4 regions of the Sporosarcina sp. FSL K6-1508 genome follow, and region 2 is predicted to be linked to each of the others. Evidence: riboswitches for the same ligand, from Rfam matches in the RefSeq annotation. Region 2 holds a riboswitch; each other region holds the start of a gene.
The links. Region 2 has a riboswitch for thiamine pyrophosphate ahead of MKZ11_RS06330 (thiamine phosphate synthase). Riboswitches for the same ligand answer to the same signal wherever they lie in the genome.
Positions count from the first base shown of each region.

Region 1 (4,048 bases), 790 kb from region 2:
ACAACTAGCAATGGATTTGATTGAGACAGAAGAAGATATCAAATACCGTAAGAAGTATATGACTGTATGGAAATGAAGAGTCTAGAGTAAACTTCCAAAAAATCTGTGTTCACAATCGAAAGGTAATTAAAAGTACCTGGCTGGCACAATTTCGAATTGTGTTAGTACCAAGTACTTTTTTGATGTCCATTGATAGTCATTTGTGACAAGTAACTTAAACTACTAGCATCCATCTAATTCCTAATATGTTGACGAAACCCCAAATAGTATCCAAAAGTGTTATAATTAGAGTTAAATCAAATCGGGTTTTATCAATTAATTTCTCGAATTAGAGGAGGGCTTTAAACAAAGATGAAGAAAATACGCACACTGTTTTTCGCTCTAGCATTGACAGTAGCTTTGCCAATGTCAGCTACGATTGTATTAGCAGCTAACGAGGCAGAAGGTCAAGCTGTTAAGTCAGAAGACATCACGACTGTCGTGAAGTTTACGGATATTCCAAATAGCCACTGGGCGAAAAATGAAGTTATGCAACTTGTAGAAATGGGTATCATGAAGGGTTACGGCGATATGCAGTTTCGACCTGACGTAGCAATAACTGTTGGGGAGGCTGCACAATCTTTTACAAAAGTGGGATATGAATCCTTAATCAAAGACGTGGCAAGCAATTCGCTTGGGATGGATGAACCTCTAACACGTCAGCAAATGGAGTCGGCATTAATACGCGCATTCAATTTGCAAGGTAGTGAACTAATCGATTGGCCAAGCCTTACTTCATTGGATAAAGGGAGTGTTGGTATAGTTCCCAAATACGGAACGATGCCAGGCACAGAGAATGGTCTGTTCAATCCAGAAACAACGGTCGACCGTGCTACTTTTGCGGTGGTTCTGCATCAAGGACTTGTAGAAAATGGTAACATTGAAACCATCAAAAAGTATGCGTTAACTAATTTAAAGCTGTCGCCTAATTTTATTCGAATTCCCTCTACTGTTCATTTAATGAAGGTGTCATTTGATGAACATCCGATTTACTTAAGATCAGCAGAGGATATCCTTTTCACGAATCATACGAGAATTGATAATACGTTTTCACGAGATAATATTTACACATATAATGTCGGAGAACAAGGTGCAATAATAGAGCTAACGGTGCGTTCTTTTGATAATGGGGATTACTTCTTGTTTTCGAAAATTAACAATCCTACTGAATCTGCTGTAACGGTTGATGTTATTCAAAAAGAAAATGAAGTTGCTTCATTTGAGTTAAACCGTTATGACCGCTACAAGATTAAACGTAATGAAGAAGATGTCTTTGGCAGTGACACAACGTCCTATCCAACAGGCTTACTGCGTTTTGTAAAGCAAGACGGGTCAGTGAAAGAGCGGATGGTCGGACAGTCATATTTATCGAAGCAATTGTCATTGGAGTATGAGGATGAGGGTTACAGCTACATGCGTCAATTACTAGGTGAAAAAGAAGCATTATCGTATGCCCAAGTTGGCTCTACTCTACTATCCGTTCATACGTTGAATTCAAAAGGCGATGACATCGTAGATCAATGGTATATGAATGCGGATGGTCAATTGTTTGCAAATGAAGAGAATATGGAGAGCTGGATGCAGGAGTCAGCCAAGTATTATAAAAAACGTAATAATTGGTATACTGCGGGTGGTGCATTCAATAAAATGGCGACAACGACAGAACCAATGCCTGATAATGGGCAAGGCTATGGAAGAAACTTGCTTCTATTAAAAGAAGATCGAGCGCTGGTATTATATAATGAGCAAGAAGATCGTTATTTTGAGAACTTAATTTACAACTCCTTTGTTAATTTGAAGAATTTCAAAGGCGACAAAGAGTACTGGGAAACAGAAGTCACAAGCACCTATTTGAAAGATCTATACGACATTACTGCTCCATTCATTGATACACGTTTTAATGAGCAAATTGCGTTGTTCTACTATAATAGTGGTGCCGATTTTGGAATCAAAAATGCGAAAGAACCGCTACGTAATTATGCGGACTTACTTGTTTCGCAAAAAAGTAAAGGAAATGTTATCCCTGTGAATGACAAATCCTATTACATTTCAGATTACTTCCCAATTGCACAGGAAGTGACGACGCATGCTTCTATGAATCACGTGTTGGGCGGTATGAACATTTTACTCATGGCCTACAATGAGTTCCATGATCAGAAATATTTAGATGCTGCTAGAGCTGTTCAAACAGCGATTGTAGCGGAAAAAGATGATTGGCTTCGTGATAGCGGCGATATTTGGTACCGTATTTCTCCACTGGGTGATTATAAAGGCGATGATTACAAGCATCTGACTTTAGAGGATTTATTAAATTCGTACAAACTTTGGAAAGATATTGATCCGACGTATTTGCCTTTGCTAGAAGAAATGATCGCTTCAAAAGCATCATTTTTATCGAATGAAAAGCTTGGCTACACAACCAAAATAAAGAATGGTTTACGTGATATCGACTTATTGAAGTATCTTCCAGAGGGTGAAGAACGAACGGACGCATTATAAAAAAACACTAATTAAATAGATACTGCTAGGGGAGCCGTTTAGGCTGAGACGCATCATACATGTAAACCCTTCGAACCTGATCTAGTTCATACTAGCGTAGGGAAGCAGCTGAAATCCTACAATCACTGTCTTTATATATGTAGAAAACAGCCGCTTTCCAATTATGGAAGGCGGCTGTTTTCTATTCCATTACAGTTTCACTGAAGTAAAATATAGATAAAGAATGGATGGGTGAAATGGAAAAGAGAATCAGTAGCTTGGTTGATGAACGTCAAGAGGAGTTGTTGCGATTGCTTGGAGATCTGGTCCGATTTCCAACTGTCAGTCCGCCTGCAAGAAATACAGCTGGCGTGCAGAAGTATATTCAAGACTTTTTAGAACAAGAGAAGTTCGAAACGGCTAGTTGGGATGTGTTTTCTGGCGATCCAAATGTTATAGGCATTAAAAAAGGAACAGATGGCACTCTGCATAATAGCTTAATCATTAATGGTCATATAGACGTTGCGGAAGTGGGGGATGAAACAGAGTGGACTGTGCCTGTCTTTGATCTGACGACGAAAGATGGCTTTGCATATGGACGGGGAACTTCTGATATGAAAGGTGCAGTGGCGGCGACTTTAATGGCCGTTAAATTAGTAAGGGAATTGGGTGTTGAACTTAAAGGCGATTTGCAAATCCAGACGGTCATTGGGGAGGAAGCAGGAGAAGCTGGAACACTTTCGTGTATGGAAAAAGGCTATACGGCAGACTTCGCGCTTGTAGTAGATGGCAGTGATCGTCAAATTCATGGTCAGGGTGGTGTAATAACCGGCTGGATAACAATCAAAAGTAAGGAAGTTTTCCATGATGCGATGAGGATGAGTATGCTCCATGCAGGTGGTAACGTCAAGGGGGCCAGTGCGATCGAGAAGATGATGAAAGTGATTGCTGGACTGCAAGACTTGGAACGTCACTGGGCCGTGACAAAACAGTATCCGGGGTTTGCACCGGGTATGAATACTATCAACCCGGCAGTTATAGAAGGTGGAAGACATGCGGCTTTTGTTGCGGATGAATGCCGACTTTGGATCACTGTTCACTTTTATCCGAATGAAACGTATCAATCTGTGGTGAATGAAATTGAAGATCACCTTAACCATGTAGCCAAAGCGGATCCATGGCTGCGAGAAAATCCGATTCAATATCGCTGGGGCGGAAAATCGATGATTGAAGAGCGAGGAGAAATATTCCCGGCGCTGGAAATGAACGCGGATCATGCAGCTGTTCAACTGCTTGCAGATTGTCATGAGCAAACCGAAAAAAGTCCTGTAGTCATCGGTATGTCGAGAACAGTAACAGACGCGGGATGGTTAGGTGAGGCAGGAATTCCAACAGTTATCTATGGACCCGGGAAGTTGGAAGAAGCTCATTCTGTCGATGAAAAGATAAGCATCGATGAGTTACTAACTTTTACCAAGACGCTTATGCTCTTTATAATTGAATGGTGTAATATGAAAAAATAAGAGAAACG
Region 1 is NZ_JBBOXF010000001.1:2,089,404-2,093,451, forward strand. Features, by position in the region: gene MKZ11_RS10515 (hypothetical protein) at 1-76, shown strand, start outside; gene MKZ11_RS10520 (S-layer homology domain-containing protein) at 352-2,538, shown strand; TPP riboswitch at 2,556-2,658, shown strand; gene MKZ11_RS10525 (acetylornithine deacetylase) at 2,775-4,040, shown strand.
Region 1: it holds a riboswitch for thiamine pyrophosphate, as region 2 does, so the genes downstream of both, MKZ11_RS10525 (acetylornithine deacetylase) here and MKZ11_RS06330 (thiamine phosphate synthase) in region 2, are expected to answer to the same signal.

Region 2 (4,048 bases):
CTGCTAATGATGCGATTGTTTCGCGTTTTAGTACGGATTTCCAAACCGATTCAGCTTCTCCCATTAAGTCCGTTAATAAACAACCTGTATCTTCTTTTTCTAAATCAAGCATGTCATCTAGAATCCCGCTCGCGGAATAAAGGGATTGCTGCCCCTCTACTGCAAGATAAATATCGTATATCCGGATTTCTTCAGGCTTTTTCTTTAATTTGAAGCCGCCTTTTACACCGGGCACAGAGGTAATCAAGTCCGCACTGACCAGCTTTCTCAACAACTTTTGAAAATATGTTGGTGAGGTCCCAAGTTGCTGACTAATCGCCTCTCCTGGCAGTACCGCTCTATCCGGTAACATGTTAAGCATTAAAATCGCATAAACCGATTGCTCAACGCCTGTTTTCATTTGCATAAGGTTCGCCTCTTTTATTAATCTAACGTAGATATTCATTATCCACTTTATCAAATTTTATCTTACAGTACTCGTAAAGTACATTTATTTGATTGTAAAAAAAAACGCTGCCAACTCCAGTTTCGTGGAATTAACAGCGAATTTTCATTTACGCAAGTATCAATTTTTCAAGATCCATTGGTGCAATATATGTACCGTCTTTATAGACGCGCATATTACCGCCCGAAATTTCGTCGATTAGCATGATGTTACCTGTTTCAGCGTCGCGTCCAAACTCGAGTTTAATATCATACAGGTCAAGACCTTTTGCTGCAAGTTCATCTCTAACTACGCCTGAAATTTCTTTCGTCAACGCTTCAAGTGTAACGTATTCATCTGTCGTCAATAGACCAAGTTGCGCAAGCCCATCCTTGTTAATCGGCGGGTCGTTACGGTCATCGTCTTTGAGCGTGACTTCTACGAAGGCATCCAATGGTTGTCCTTCTTCACAATATGCGCCGTATCTACGCAAGAAGCTTCCAACCGCACGGTATCTGCAAATCACTTCAAGGCCTTTGCCGAACACTTTTGCTGATCGTACTGTCATCGTTACTTCATCAATATTAGCATCTACATAATGAGTGGGAATATCTTTATCCGCCATCTTTTCAAAGAAGTATTTCGTCATCCGAAGTCCGGATTGCCCTGCACCTTCAATCGATAAGCCGACTGTGTTCGCGCCAGGATCGAAAACCCCATCTTCTCCGGTTACATCATCTTTAAATTTCAGCAGGACATTATTGCCCTCCAGTTTATATACGTCTTTCGTTTTCCCTTTATATATGAGTTCCATGCGTCTGTTCCCTTCTATAGTAGGATGAACGTTCACCTTTAGTATAATTGAGAACCGTCATAAGAAAAAGAGTTATTCGTAAATATCGGATAATGTTCTTCCTATCACAACAAAAACTGTACGACAGCCGGGCTAAACTCTACGACTGATTCACATTACTGTACGACAACAGGCAAAACTTTCACCCATTACAACCTATCAGCCCATTTTTTTGAATTTCCTACTCGTCTACTTGCATACAATTGTTGTATACTTGTTCTAGTAAATCTAAGCTCTATCGAAAGAGAGTGAAACTTCATGGGCCGTAAATGGAATAATATCAAAGAAAAGAAAGCGTCAAGAGATGCCGATACAAGCCGTATTTACGCAAAGTTCGGACGTGAAATTTATGTCGTGGCGAAGCAAGGCGAGCCGGATCCTGAATTGAATCAAGCGCTGAAATTTGTCGTTGAACGCGCAAAAACATACAGTGTACCAAAAGCGATTATTGACCGCGCAATTGAAAAAGCAAAAGGCGGTTCAGAAGAAAACTTTGATGAGCTGCGTTATGAAGGTTTCGGACCAAATGGCTCAATGGTTATTGTCGATACGCTGACAAACAACGTTAACCGTACTGCATCAGAAGTACGTGCCGCATTCGGTAAAAATGGCGGTAATATGGGCGTAAGCGGATCTGTATCTTATATGTTTGATGCTACTGCCGTTATCGGACTTGAAGGTATGTCAGCTGACGACGTTCTCGAACTTCTAATGGATGCAGACGTCGAAGTGCGGGATATCCTCGATGAGGAAGAGTCGGTCATCATCTATGCTGAACCAGACCAGTTCCATGCCGTTCAAGAAGTATTGAAAAATGCCGGAATTACAGAATTTAATGTCGCTGAAATAACAATGCTTGCACAAAATGACTTGACGCTTTCACCGGAAGCACAAGCTCAATTTGAAAAAATGATTGATGTCCTCGATGATTTGGAAGATGTTCAACAAGTACATCATAACGTCCACTTAGACGATTGATTAAAACTGTTCACCCTTTCATTCATTCCGTTGACATGCTATGCTACTAATTGATTGACAACTTCATAATCTATTTGACCATTAGGGGAATCCTTTTAAAGGACTGAGAAACGAGTTCCACTCCGCTACCCTTATTACCTGAACAGGTTCGTACCTGCGTAGGGAAGTGGCATGTCTTCCTTTTTGTGCATTCAAACGCCATCGACAGACCACTTTCCATACCTGGAGAGTGGTCTTTTTGTATTGAAAAGCGGAAGGCGCCTTTACAAAGGAACGCAGCTTAAGTGCGCCACCTCCTGTGGCAACAGCTGCATGACCTACATCCTGTAGGCCTCCGACAGGCATAAGACGGTTTACGAAGAGGGCGTTCTTCAGCCCTCGCAGTAAAACGACTTATGACCCGAGGGGCTGGCATCTGAAGCTAGCCATAATTCCACCTCGAAAAACATCTTATCTTTTAATAAAGGAGGAATTTGATGAAAGTGATTGCCGTAACAAATGATCGGATGACAAGCCAGCAATTAATAGACACACTGTTAACAATCGAACCCTTTATTGACGCAATCATCTTACGTGAAAAATCGAAAGTAGATGCAGAAATCATTGATTTAATTCAAATGTTACAAACGGCAGGATTCGATAAAACCAAAATCATCGTCCATAGGCGAACAGATATCGCTTCGATTATGGGGATAAAAAAGGTTCAGCTTCCCGGAAACAGTGTGCCTCTGGCGCTACTCAAAAACCAGTATCCTGATATTTTATTCGGCAGATCCGTTCATTCCTTCGAAGAAGCGGAAACTGCCTATAAAGCCGGCGCTGACTGGATTCTCTATGGGCATATATTCACAACAACTTCCAAAGATGGCATGCCGCCGCGCGGGTCGGAAGAACTTTCTCGAATTACTGAGGCACTTCCCATTCCTATTTACGCCATCGGGGGGATTAAACCTTATCACCTTTCCCAGTTGCAACAAGCTGGTGTTGCAGGTATTTCGATAATGTCAGCCATTTTTGAAAGCGATAATCCCCTAGCTGCCGCAAAGATCTATCAGGAGGCAAGCCATGTCGCACAACGTTGACGTTGCGGTCATTGGCGGCGGAATTATCGGGTGCAGTACTGCTTACTATTTAGCGAAAGAAGGCTTATCTGTCCATCTCCTTGAACAAAACGAAATTGCGCAAGGTACCACTAAAGCAGCCGGCGGAATGCTCGGTGCACACTCTGAATACATGAACGACACATTTTATTCATTCGCCCGTGAAAGCCAAGCCCTATACAAGGATTTCCAACTAGATACAGGCGTAGCCATTGGTTATAAACCAGGCGGGATTATTCAATTTGCCCGTTCCGATCAAGAGCGAATTACGCTTTCACGTTGGCATGATGCTCATTATCTTTCAGCCGAACAAGTTGGCCAGCGTATACCCCATGTCGCTCCCCCTGCTTACGGAGCTTATCTTTTTGAAGAGGATGCCCATGTTCATCCTGAAAAGACATGTCTGGCATTTTGCAGAATGGCCCAAAAGTTGGGTGTGACTGTTTCAGAACATAGCCAAGCGGATGAAATCGAAGAATACGGCAGCAACTACCGCATTGAAACTAACTCATCCGTTATAACCGCAAATCATGTAGTTCTAGCGGGCGGGGCTGCGAGCGCAAGACTTGTGCCAAGATTGCAGATGACGGCGGTGAAAGGTCAATGTATGCAGCTTAATGCAATGAGCATGCAATTGCCTTATACACTTTTCCATAAAGGCTGTTATATCATTCCCCGCCCAGACGGAACGCT
Region 2 is NZ_JBBOXF010000001.1:1,299,597-1,303,644, reverse strand. Features, by position in the region: gene MKZ11_RS06345 (RrF2 family transcriptional regulator) at 1-406, opposite strand, end outside; gene MKZ11_RS06340 (phosphoribosylaminoimidazolesuccinocarboxamide synthase) at 555-1,238, opposite strand; gene MKZ11_RS06335 (YebC/PmpR family DNA-binding transcriptional regulator) at 1,536-2,255, shown strand; TPP riboswitch at 2,329-2,437, shown strand; gene MKZ11_RS06330 (thiamine phosphate synthase) at 2,732-3,337, shown strand; gene thiO (glycine oxidase ThiO) at 3,321-4,048, shown strand, end outside.

Region 3 (4,048 bases), 270 kb from region 2:
AAGTTGTTCATTCGTTTGTAAAGACTGATGCTCGTGATAAAACGGATGTCTTGCGCGGAATTTCTTATTTAAAGGGAATTCGTGCCCTTGCTTTTATTAATAATGTGGATCAGCTTCGTATGAAAGAAATGAAGCTTAAGTATAATGAAGCGCCGATTGCGGTTCTTCATTCAGAAATGACGAAATTTGAAAGACAGCAAACATTGGATAGTTTCCGTAAAGGCGAGCTTCGAATTTTGATAGCGACAGATCTTGCAGCACGCGGTCTAGATATTGACGGATTAACGCATGTCATCCACGTTGACGTGCCGCATACTGTTGAGCAATACTTACATCGTTCAGGCAGAACAGGGCGTGCAGGCGGAGACGGGGAAGTGCTGACGCTGTTATCATACCCTGAAGAACGGGATTACCGTAAGCTGACTAAGGGAATCAAAACGGTCCAAAAAGTCTGGTATAAAGGCCACTTAGCAGAAGGAAATTCAAAAACAATCGCAACTACTAAAAAGAAATAGTAAAAAGGGCTATCCGGAAATCCAAGTACATTGGATTTCCACGGATAGCCCTTTTCTATATTTGTTGAAAGAAAGCACCACACACTGATTATAGTTGTGTCAAAATGATTGGCTCGCCTTTTGTAACGATGATTGTATGCTCGATTTGAGCTACGAGGGATTTGTCCGGTGTAATGAACGTCCAACCATCTCCTGATTCGATAATATGCTCCGCTTTTTCAGAGATAAAAGGTTCAACTGCGAGAACCATTCCTTCTTTTAAAAGCGTCTTATCCCAAGCGTCATAATAGTTGAGTACATGCGAAGGTTCTTCGTGCAACGCTTTACCGATACCGTGGCCAGTCAAGTTTTTGATGACTTTTAAGCCATGTTCTTTTGCTTCGCGTTCAACTGCTTTACCGATTTGATTTAAGCTAGAACCTGCTTTAACTTTTGTCATTGCACGTTCAAAAGCACTTTTAGCCACATCGCATAATTGCTGTTTCTTGTCATCGGGTGTACCAACGACAAATGAAATGCCTGTGTCAGCAAAATAACCATTGTAGGAACCAGAGACGTCAATATTAACAAGATCTCCGTCTTCTATGATGCGTGAACCAGGCATACCGTGGGCAACTTCACTGTTAACGCTGATGCATGTAAAGCCAGGAAAATCATACTCTGCGATGGGTCCCGAGATTGCACCTTTCTCTTCGAATAGGCGTCCTCCAATATCATCGATTTCTTTCGTCGTTTTACCGGGGACGGTTGCTTCTTTCATCGCTTCCCTGATTTCAGCAACAATTTTGCCGATTTTTTTTAACGCTTCAATTTCTTGCTCAGTTTTTGCAATCATTATGCACAAGTCCTTTCTTCCGTTCATTCTTTTTCATACCATACTATATCATAATGAGGTGAACAAAAATGCCTGCAAACTTTAAAAATGTTTGCAGGCTTTCAATTTATCTTCGTGGAATTGTAGTACCAGCCGCTTTTTTTTTCGACATCACTTTTCGTACAATCGGATAGACGACGGGTGCCCATTTTATAGCGGTTTTCAGTAATCTGCCAAGTTTCATCAGAAATCACTCCTAGATAAAGCATTTCTTACTTTTTCCCGTAATGGCTGTTTTGTAAACATTTATCTCAATACTTTGACGCCTTGAAATACGTTCCAAATAAGAATAGCCAATAAGAGTATTCCGTAGACAAGCATGAAAAGAAGGGGAGTTAGTTGCCAAAAGCCGAAATTTCCGCTCGGCATCTCATCCATGCTGTACGTAAAGGAAAACATTGAAAAAGAAAAAATGACTAATCCCGCAATAAGAAGTACGGTAGGAACAAGATGGGAAACAAATGAGCGTTTTGCGTGGGTTTTTACTTCCCGGTCGTCCGTAACGAAATAAACGATGACAGGCAGAAGTAAAGGGGCGAAAAAAACGCTAAAATAGCATAAGGCAGCTAGTAGTTTACTGTTCATCAAAGATATCCCTCCATTGTACTTTTACTATATCGGATACTTTCCATCCTTATTAATCATCTTGCTTAAAGGGGGGCCATCTTATACAATGTAATGGACAACTGAATTACTGGAACCACAAGGGGTGCCTATTTTGGCTGAGATTGGACAAGTTGTCCTGACCCTTAGAACCTGTAAGATTATTCTTGCGTAGGGATGTGGATGGAAATTGACATATTCGATGTCCCATCTATCCGGGATGTCTTTTTTTATGGCCACATCCTACGCTGAACTGGTAGGGGGAGGAATAAAATTGGAACGGAAAAAACTTCAACTTTTACTTGAGGTAGCTATTTTAGGTGCGATTTCATTTGTACTTGATCAGATTGGTTTTAAAATGCCACAGGGTGGGTCGGTGACACTATCGATGTTACCGATTGTCATCATGGCATTTCGTTGGGGCATTATGGGCGGCATGCTGACAGGGTTCGTATCAGGTGTATTGCAACTTCTGATGGGTGGATTTGTATTAAACCCTATACAGGCGGCGCTCGATTATTTCGTCGCTTATACGCTCGTCGGAGTAGCTGGTGTTACGCTAGCATGGCTGTTAAGCAGTAAAGCAAAAGGTAACAAAGGATCGATGGTTACTGCAATTGTCATAGGAACAGTCATCGGTGGTTTTCTTCGATATCTAATCCACTTTATCGGGGGAATCGTATTCTTTGCTTCTTATGCACCCGAAGGACAGCCTGTATGGCTTTATTCATTACTTTATAATGCAAGTTACATGATACCGGCAATTATTTTGGCAGCGATTGTAACGTCTTTATTGTTCACTACAGCACCGCGTCTTCTTGAGCGTAAATAAAAAATCGCCGTTTTCTCCTTTGTTGGAGGACGGCGATTTTTTTATTTTGTAGAGGTAAGTGATCTTCTTCTAAAGAAAATAGAGGCTGCGATGGAGGCAGCGAGAAATAGGGCTGCAGCTGAAACGAATAATTCATCTCCGCCATTTTTTACTGCAATGCCAATAAATGCCCATATGAAAACTGCGTTGAATGCTATGTCTGCATAATGGTACAAAAAATGAAGAGCAATCGCAGTAGCAAACGTTAGGTAGATAACGGTCCATAAAGGATCACTTAGACCCCACCCAGACCACTCGTGCAACGTCAGGACATAGCTGACGTTTGCAATGGTGGCGACAAAAGTCCAGCCAAGATAGACAGCAATCGGACCTCTTTCGTAAAAATGATTATCTCTTTTAGAGTACGTAAAGTAAATGGTCAATAGCGTGACGAGAAGTAGTACAATGACAACAATCGTCCATTCAAAAAAGCCAAAATGCCAGAGCAGTATCCAAGCAATGTTAAATAGGCAGCTGGTCACAAATAGGACAGCTCTTCGGGTAAATAACGCATGTTCAACTGTTGCTTTGTTTCGCATGAAGCCATACAACCAGATAGCGAGAAGCAGGTAAATAACTGCCCAAATTGAAAATACATAACCTGCTGGTGTAAATAGCACTGGTAAGCTATTTGAAATTTCCCCAGTTGTTTTACCGTTGATAGGCATTATATTCGCAGCTGCATTGACTAGGATAACTGCAATGAGCGAAAAAATCATAATCATAATTCTAAACATATTTAAATCCTCCTACTGAACAGTATACAGAGGAATGGGAGAACCTGCGAAGGAAAGTATGAACCTTCCGTCACAATTGTAATATTTCGCTTCCCGAATATTCATGTTATAATCAAGAGGTGTTTTTGGAAAATTTAGAATGAATCAGGGGGAATTATAATGACGCAAAAAATGTATTCAGAAGTGTGGGATCTTGATGTGTTTTTTAAAGGTGGAAGTGGATCACAAGAATTGCGAACACACTTGGATAATCTGAAAGAAAGTCTCAGTTCATTAGAAGAAACGGCATCTGCATTTCTAGTTCCTAAGTCAGCAGATGTAGCAAAAGAAGTGTCAATTCTAATTGAATCCCTGAAAGAGGTTGCACTTAATCTGTCGCAAGCAGGCGCTGTTATCGGGTGTTTCCTTGCGGCAGATACAACAGATAAAAAAGCATTACAACTGCAAG
Region 3 is NZ_JBBOXF010000001.1:1,569,828-1,573,875, forward strand. Features, by position in the region: gene MKZ11_RS07675 (DEAD/DEAH box helicase) at 1-515, shown strand, start outside; gene map (type I methionyl aminopeptidase) at 604-1,350, opposite strand; gene MKZ11_RS07685 (hypothetical protein) at 1,457-1,573, opposite strand; gene MKZ11_RS07690 (hypothetical protein) at 1,636-1,974, opposite strand; TPP riboswitch at 2,085-2,187, shown strand; gene thiT (energy-coupled thiamine transporter ThiT) at 2,267-2,824, shown strand; gene MKZ11_RS07700 (tryptophan-rich sensory protein) at 2,866-3,600, opposite strand; gene MKZ11_RS07705 (M3 family oligoendopeptidase) at 3,760-4,048, shown strand, end outside.
Region 3: it holds a riboswitch for thiamine pyrophosphate, as region 2 does, so the genes downstream of both, thiT (energy-coupled thiamine transporter ThiT) here and MKZ11_RS06330 (thiamine phosphate synthase) in region 2, are expected to answer to the same signal.

Region 4 (4,048 bases), 200 kb from region 2:
ATCTCCATCGCTGAATTCCGAGACGGTCCCTTCATATAAATGATGACCATCTTTATAAACGTTATAGGTGCCTCCAATATCATTCCAAGTGAAATAAATTAAATCCGGCTTATGCAAAACAGTTTGTATTTCAAACTTTTTTTTCCTCATCTGCACGCCTCCGTCCTACTCAGAAGTGTGGGGTATTTTACAGTAGGCTAAACATTACATTTCGATACCTGTCAATGAAAGAAGAACTGCCGCTTTCAAACGAATTGCCGCTTCTCCCGGGTTTTCACTTCCGGAAATTGCAGAAAGAATCGCTATACCCGAGGCGCCAGCTTTAATGACAGCACTGGCTTTGCGTTCTGAAATACCGCCAATTGCAACAATTGGTAAGCCAGGCAGCAATGTTACCACTTCACTGACCGTTTCAATCCCAATAACAGGTTGTGTATCACTTTTCGACTGTGTCTCGTAAACTGGTCCAAGACCGATATAATCCGCCCCCGCATCAGCTGCCGCAATCGCTTCCGCTACATTGTGAGTAGAAACGCCAATCAGCATTTCCGGCCCAACCTTCTTACGCACTGCCGAAACGCATCCGTCCTCCTGTCCGATATGAATACCATCCGCCCCTATTTCAATCGCAAGATCTATATCATCATTGACGATGAAAGGAACACTATATTGTTCACATAATTGCTGACATTCAAGTGCGAAAGCTTTCAATTCTTTACCCGTTAACGCCCCAGGTCCTTTTTCGCGCAATTGGAAGCACGTTACGCCGCCTTTTAGTGCCTCTTCTAATACATGCAGCGGATTGCGTCCCGCCAAATTCAATGTGCCCATGATGAAATACAAGTTCACTGTCTGCTTATCCATTTACGACAACTCCTTCCATTCTTTTGGTCGTACGGCGCCCATAAGCCCAGTGATTCGTCGGACCATGGCCGCCGCCAATTTTAAGTCCATCTTCAATCGCAGCATGGATGAAACATTTTGCCTCGATAACGGCATTCGCTGCAGTTTCCCCGTTTGCCAGAAACGCCGTAAGCGCCGCAGAATACGTACACCCTGTTCCATGCGTATCTTTCGTATCAATCCACGGTGCGCGGACCGAAAATCGTTTTCCGTCCGCCCCCATGTACAAATCCTCTGCATAGGACGCTTCCTTCCGATGGCCCCCTTTAATGAGGACCGCCTCTGCGCCCAAAGCCAGTATACGTTTCGCCGCTTGTTCTATGTCTATCTCCGTTTTTATTGTCATGTCGGCAAGCACTTCTGCCTCAGGAATATTCGGCATCACAATCGCTGCGAGAGGGACGAGGACCGTCTTTAATGCTTCAACTGCTTCCTCTTTCAGCAACGATGCCCCCCCCTTCGCAATCATTACAGGATCGATGACAAGCGGAATTCCACTCCAATGAAACATATCTCCCACTGCGTGGATAATCTCCGCCGAAAATAACATCCCCGTTTTAATCGCTTTGACATTGAAATCTTCCATAACTGCCTGTATTTGCGCTGTAATCATAGCCGTTTCAAGCGGTTGAATTGCCGTTACACCAAATGTATTTTGTGCCGTTACCGCGGTCAGCGCCGATGTACCGAAAACGCCTAATTCCTGGAACGTTTTTAAATCCGCTTGTATTCCGGCCCCGCCGCCGCTGTCAGACCCCGCAATCGTCAATGCCACATCTACCATCCGATTCGCCACCCCTTTACCTATACTAAAAAGCCGCTTCCCGGTGGCGTTAGAAAGCGGCTAGCCATTTAACAATTCATAAAGGGCGTACCCACTTTCCTACGCCGGTATAATCCGGATCAGGTTCCAAGGGTCCGCGCATCCATGCACGTCTCAGCCTTAAAAAGGCTCCCCTAGTGGTTGTTTAAATATTCAGCTTTGAGTTAAGTGTACCATAACCCGCTCGGAAACGTTGAAGATGATCCCCATATCAATTAATTAATCGTAAAAAAATCAAGCCATCACCCTTAAATAGTTTATTCCATTAAGAGTCCGGGAAGAGTATAGTGAAAGATACCAAACTGAAAGAAGGCGCCACTTATGCACAAAACTGACAGCAGACCTACTAATCCTGACAAATCCATGTGGATCAGTTTTTTCGGATCACTCATTATTATCGCCGCGGTCATTACAACTAGTTTAGCAATGGGTTGAGATTCACACAAAACTACTTTCATACAACAAACAGGCCGCTATCCAATCGGCCTGTTTTTACTTGGAGTCCCACACCCGTTTTACTTCAGAGTCTTCATCCTTTATCCGTAGCATATACACATCCGGATTCGTCAGTGCCTGCCACTGCTCAAAGCCGAATCGTTCGTCATAACACCTCAACAACAACGCCATTAAATTGCCATGTGTCACAAGCACGGTTTGCGAACCTTCTTCCAACTCATCCAGCACATCACAGACCCGCGTCATTGCCTCTCGTGAAGACTCTCCACCATCGTATTTCAGATGAAGATCTAAAAAAGTATCTTCCAGCTTTATCAACCAGTCTTTGAATTCAGTTGAACTCAGTACGCGTTCTCCAAGTCTACTATCCACTTCTACATGTAGATTTTTTCTTTCCGCTAAAGGCCAACCCGTTTGACGTGCACGTGAAAATGGACTTGTAATAATTCGATCCACCTCGATACCATCAAAGTATTCCGCAAGTTGCGCCGCCTGTAAAATCCCTTCAGCGGTCAATTCTGCGTGTGGTGCCTGTCCTTCTGCGGAGCAATGACGCACGATATATATTGTTTTTTCCATACACGCTCCACCCCTTCGCAAAATAATTGTAGTTATCCCTATCACTCTATTCCCCTTTTATTCTTCAAAGAAAACATCTCAGTTTTCTGATACTTTAAAAATACCAAGCTTCCGCATGGAATTACAAGCGCCACTTCCAACTGCAAATTACCATAAAAAAAGCAGTAAAACTCCCGTCTCAATTGAGAGTAGAGTATTTACTGCATTTTTTCGTACTAATAGACTGTCGATCGTGTTATGAACGTCGCATGTTATTTCCTCTGCCTATACAAGCACCAATGCTGTTCTTGAATTTGGCCGCTTGCCATCCGAAATAAGACTATTTATTTGATCTATAAGCTGCGGAAGTTCCCGCATCGTCGAAATCGTAAAATCAGCGCCATTTTGCATAAATGTAGCTTCCGTTTTAGAAATCACAGTTTCTTTATCAGCTTCTGATAGGCTAGAAAATTCTTCTAAACTCAGCCCCATTTCAGAGCTGCCAATAATGACACCAACTGACCAAACACCCGCGTTGACACCCTCTTTAATATCTGAAATCGTATCGCCTACTTTTACTACCTTCCATGATGCCGATAGTTTTAGCAGCTCCATATTCCGATAGACCATATAAGGATACGGTCTTCCAATCGAATTTGTATCATCAGGGGTAATATAAACATCTGGAGAATACCCCTTTTCCAGCGCATTCGGAACAACGACGTCCATCATTGTAGTTGTATAGCCCGTTGTCGATCCGATTTTCAATCCTCGATTTCTTAATACGTCAATTGCCTTTATAACTCCAGGAATTGGATCCGTATATGCTGATAATGAAGCCATCAACGCAGGTACAAATTCCGCATATAACTTTTCTACATCTTGTTCGTTAAATGACTTTCCATACTTTTCTTCCCATAATACAGCTATTCTAGACATGGATAACATAGCGCGGATATGATCAATTTTCAGCATCCCCATTGGCTCTCTTGCTTCTCCCATTGTCACGTCAATACCAGCGTCTTTAAAAATATCAACAAACACATTTACAGGTGCAAAACAACCGAAATCCACTGTTGTTCCAGCCCAGTCCACTATAACGCCCTCTATTTTATTCATATCGCCACCACTTTCATATAATCTTCCACACTAGCACATAATCCCTCTATATCTTCCTCATAGATTTCACCAATATTGCCAATGCGGAAAGTATTTACGTCCGTCAGCTTGCCTGGATAAATGACATAACCTCTGTCTTTGATAAACGAATAGAACGCTTCAAAGTCGAATTGTTCATTTGGAAAAAGG
Region 4 is NZ_JBBOXF010000001.1:1,095,229-1,099,276, reverse strand. Features, by position in the region: gene MKZ11_RS05095 (DUF3238 domain-containing protein) at 1-150, opposite strand, end outside; gene thiE (thiamine phosphate synthase) at 205-864, opposite strand; gene thiD (bifunctional hydroxymethylpyrimidine kinase/phosphomethylpyrimidine kinase) at 857-1,687, opposite strand; TPP riboswitch at 1,767-1,872, opposite strand; gene MKZ11_RS05080 (histidine phosphatase family protein) at 2,219-2,761, opposite strand; gene phnX (phosphonoacetaldehyde hydrolase) at 3,026-3,859, opposite strand; gene MKZ11_RS05070 (2-aminoethylphosphonate--pyruvate transaminase) at 3,856-4,048, opposite strand, start outside.
Region 4: it holds a riboswitch for thiamine pyrophosphate, as region 2 does, so the genes downstream of both, thiD (bifunctional hydroxymethylpyrimidine kinase/phosphomethylpyrimidine kinase) here and MKZ11_RS06330 (thiamine phosphate synthase) in region 2, are expected to answer to the same signal.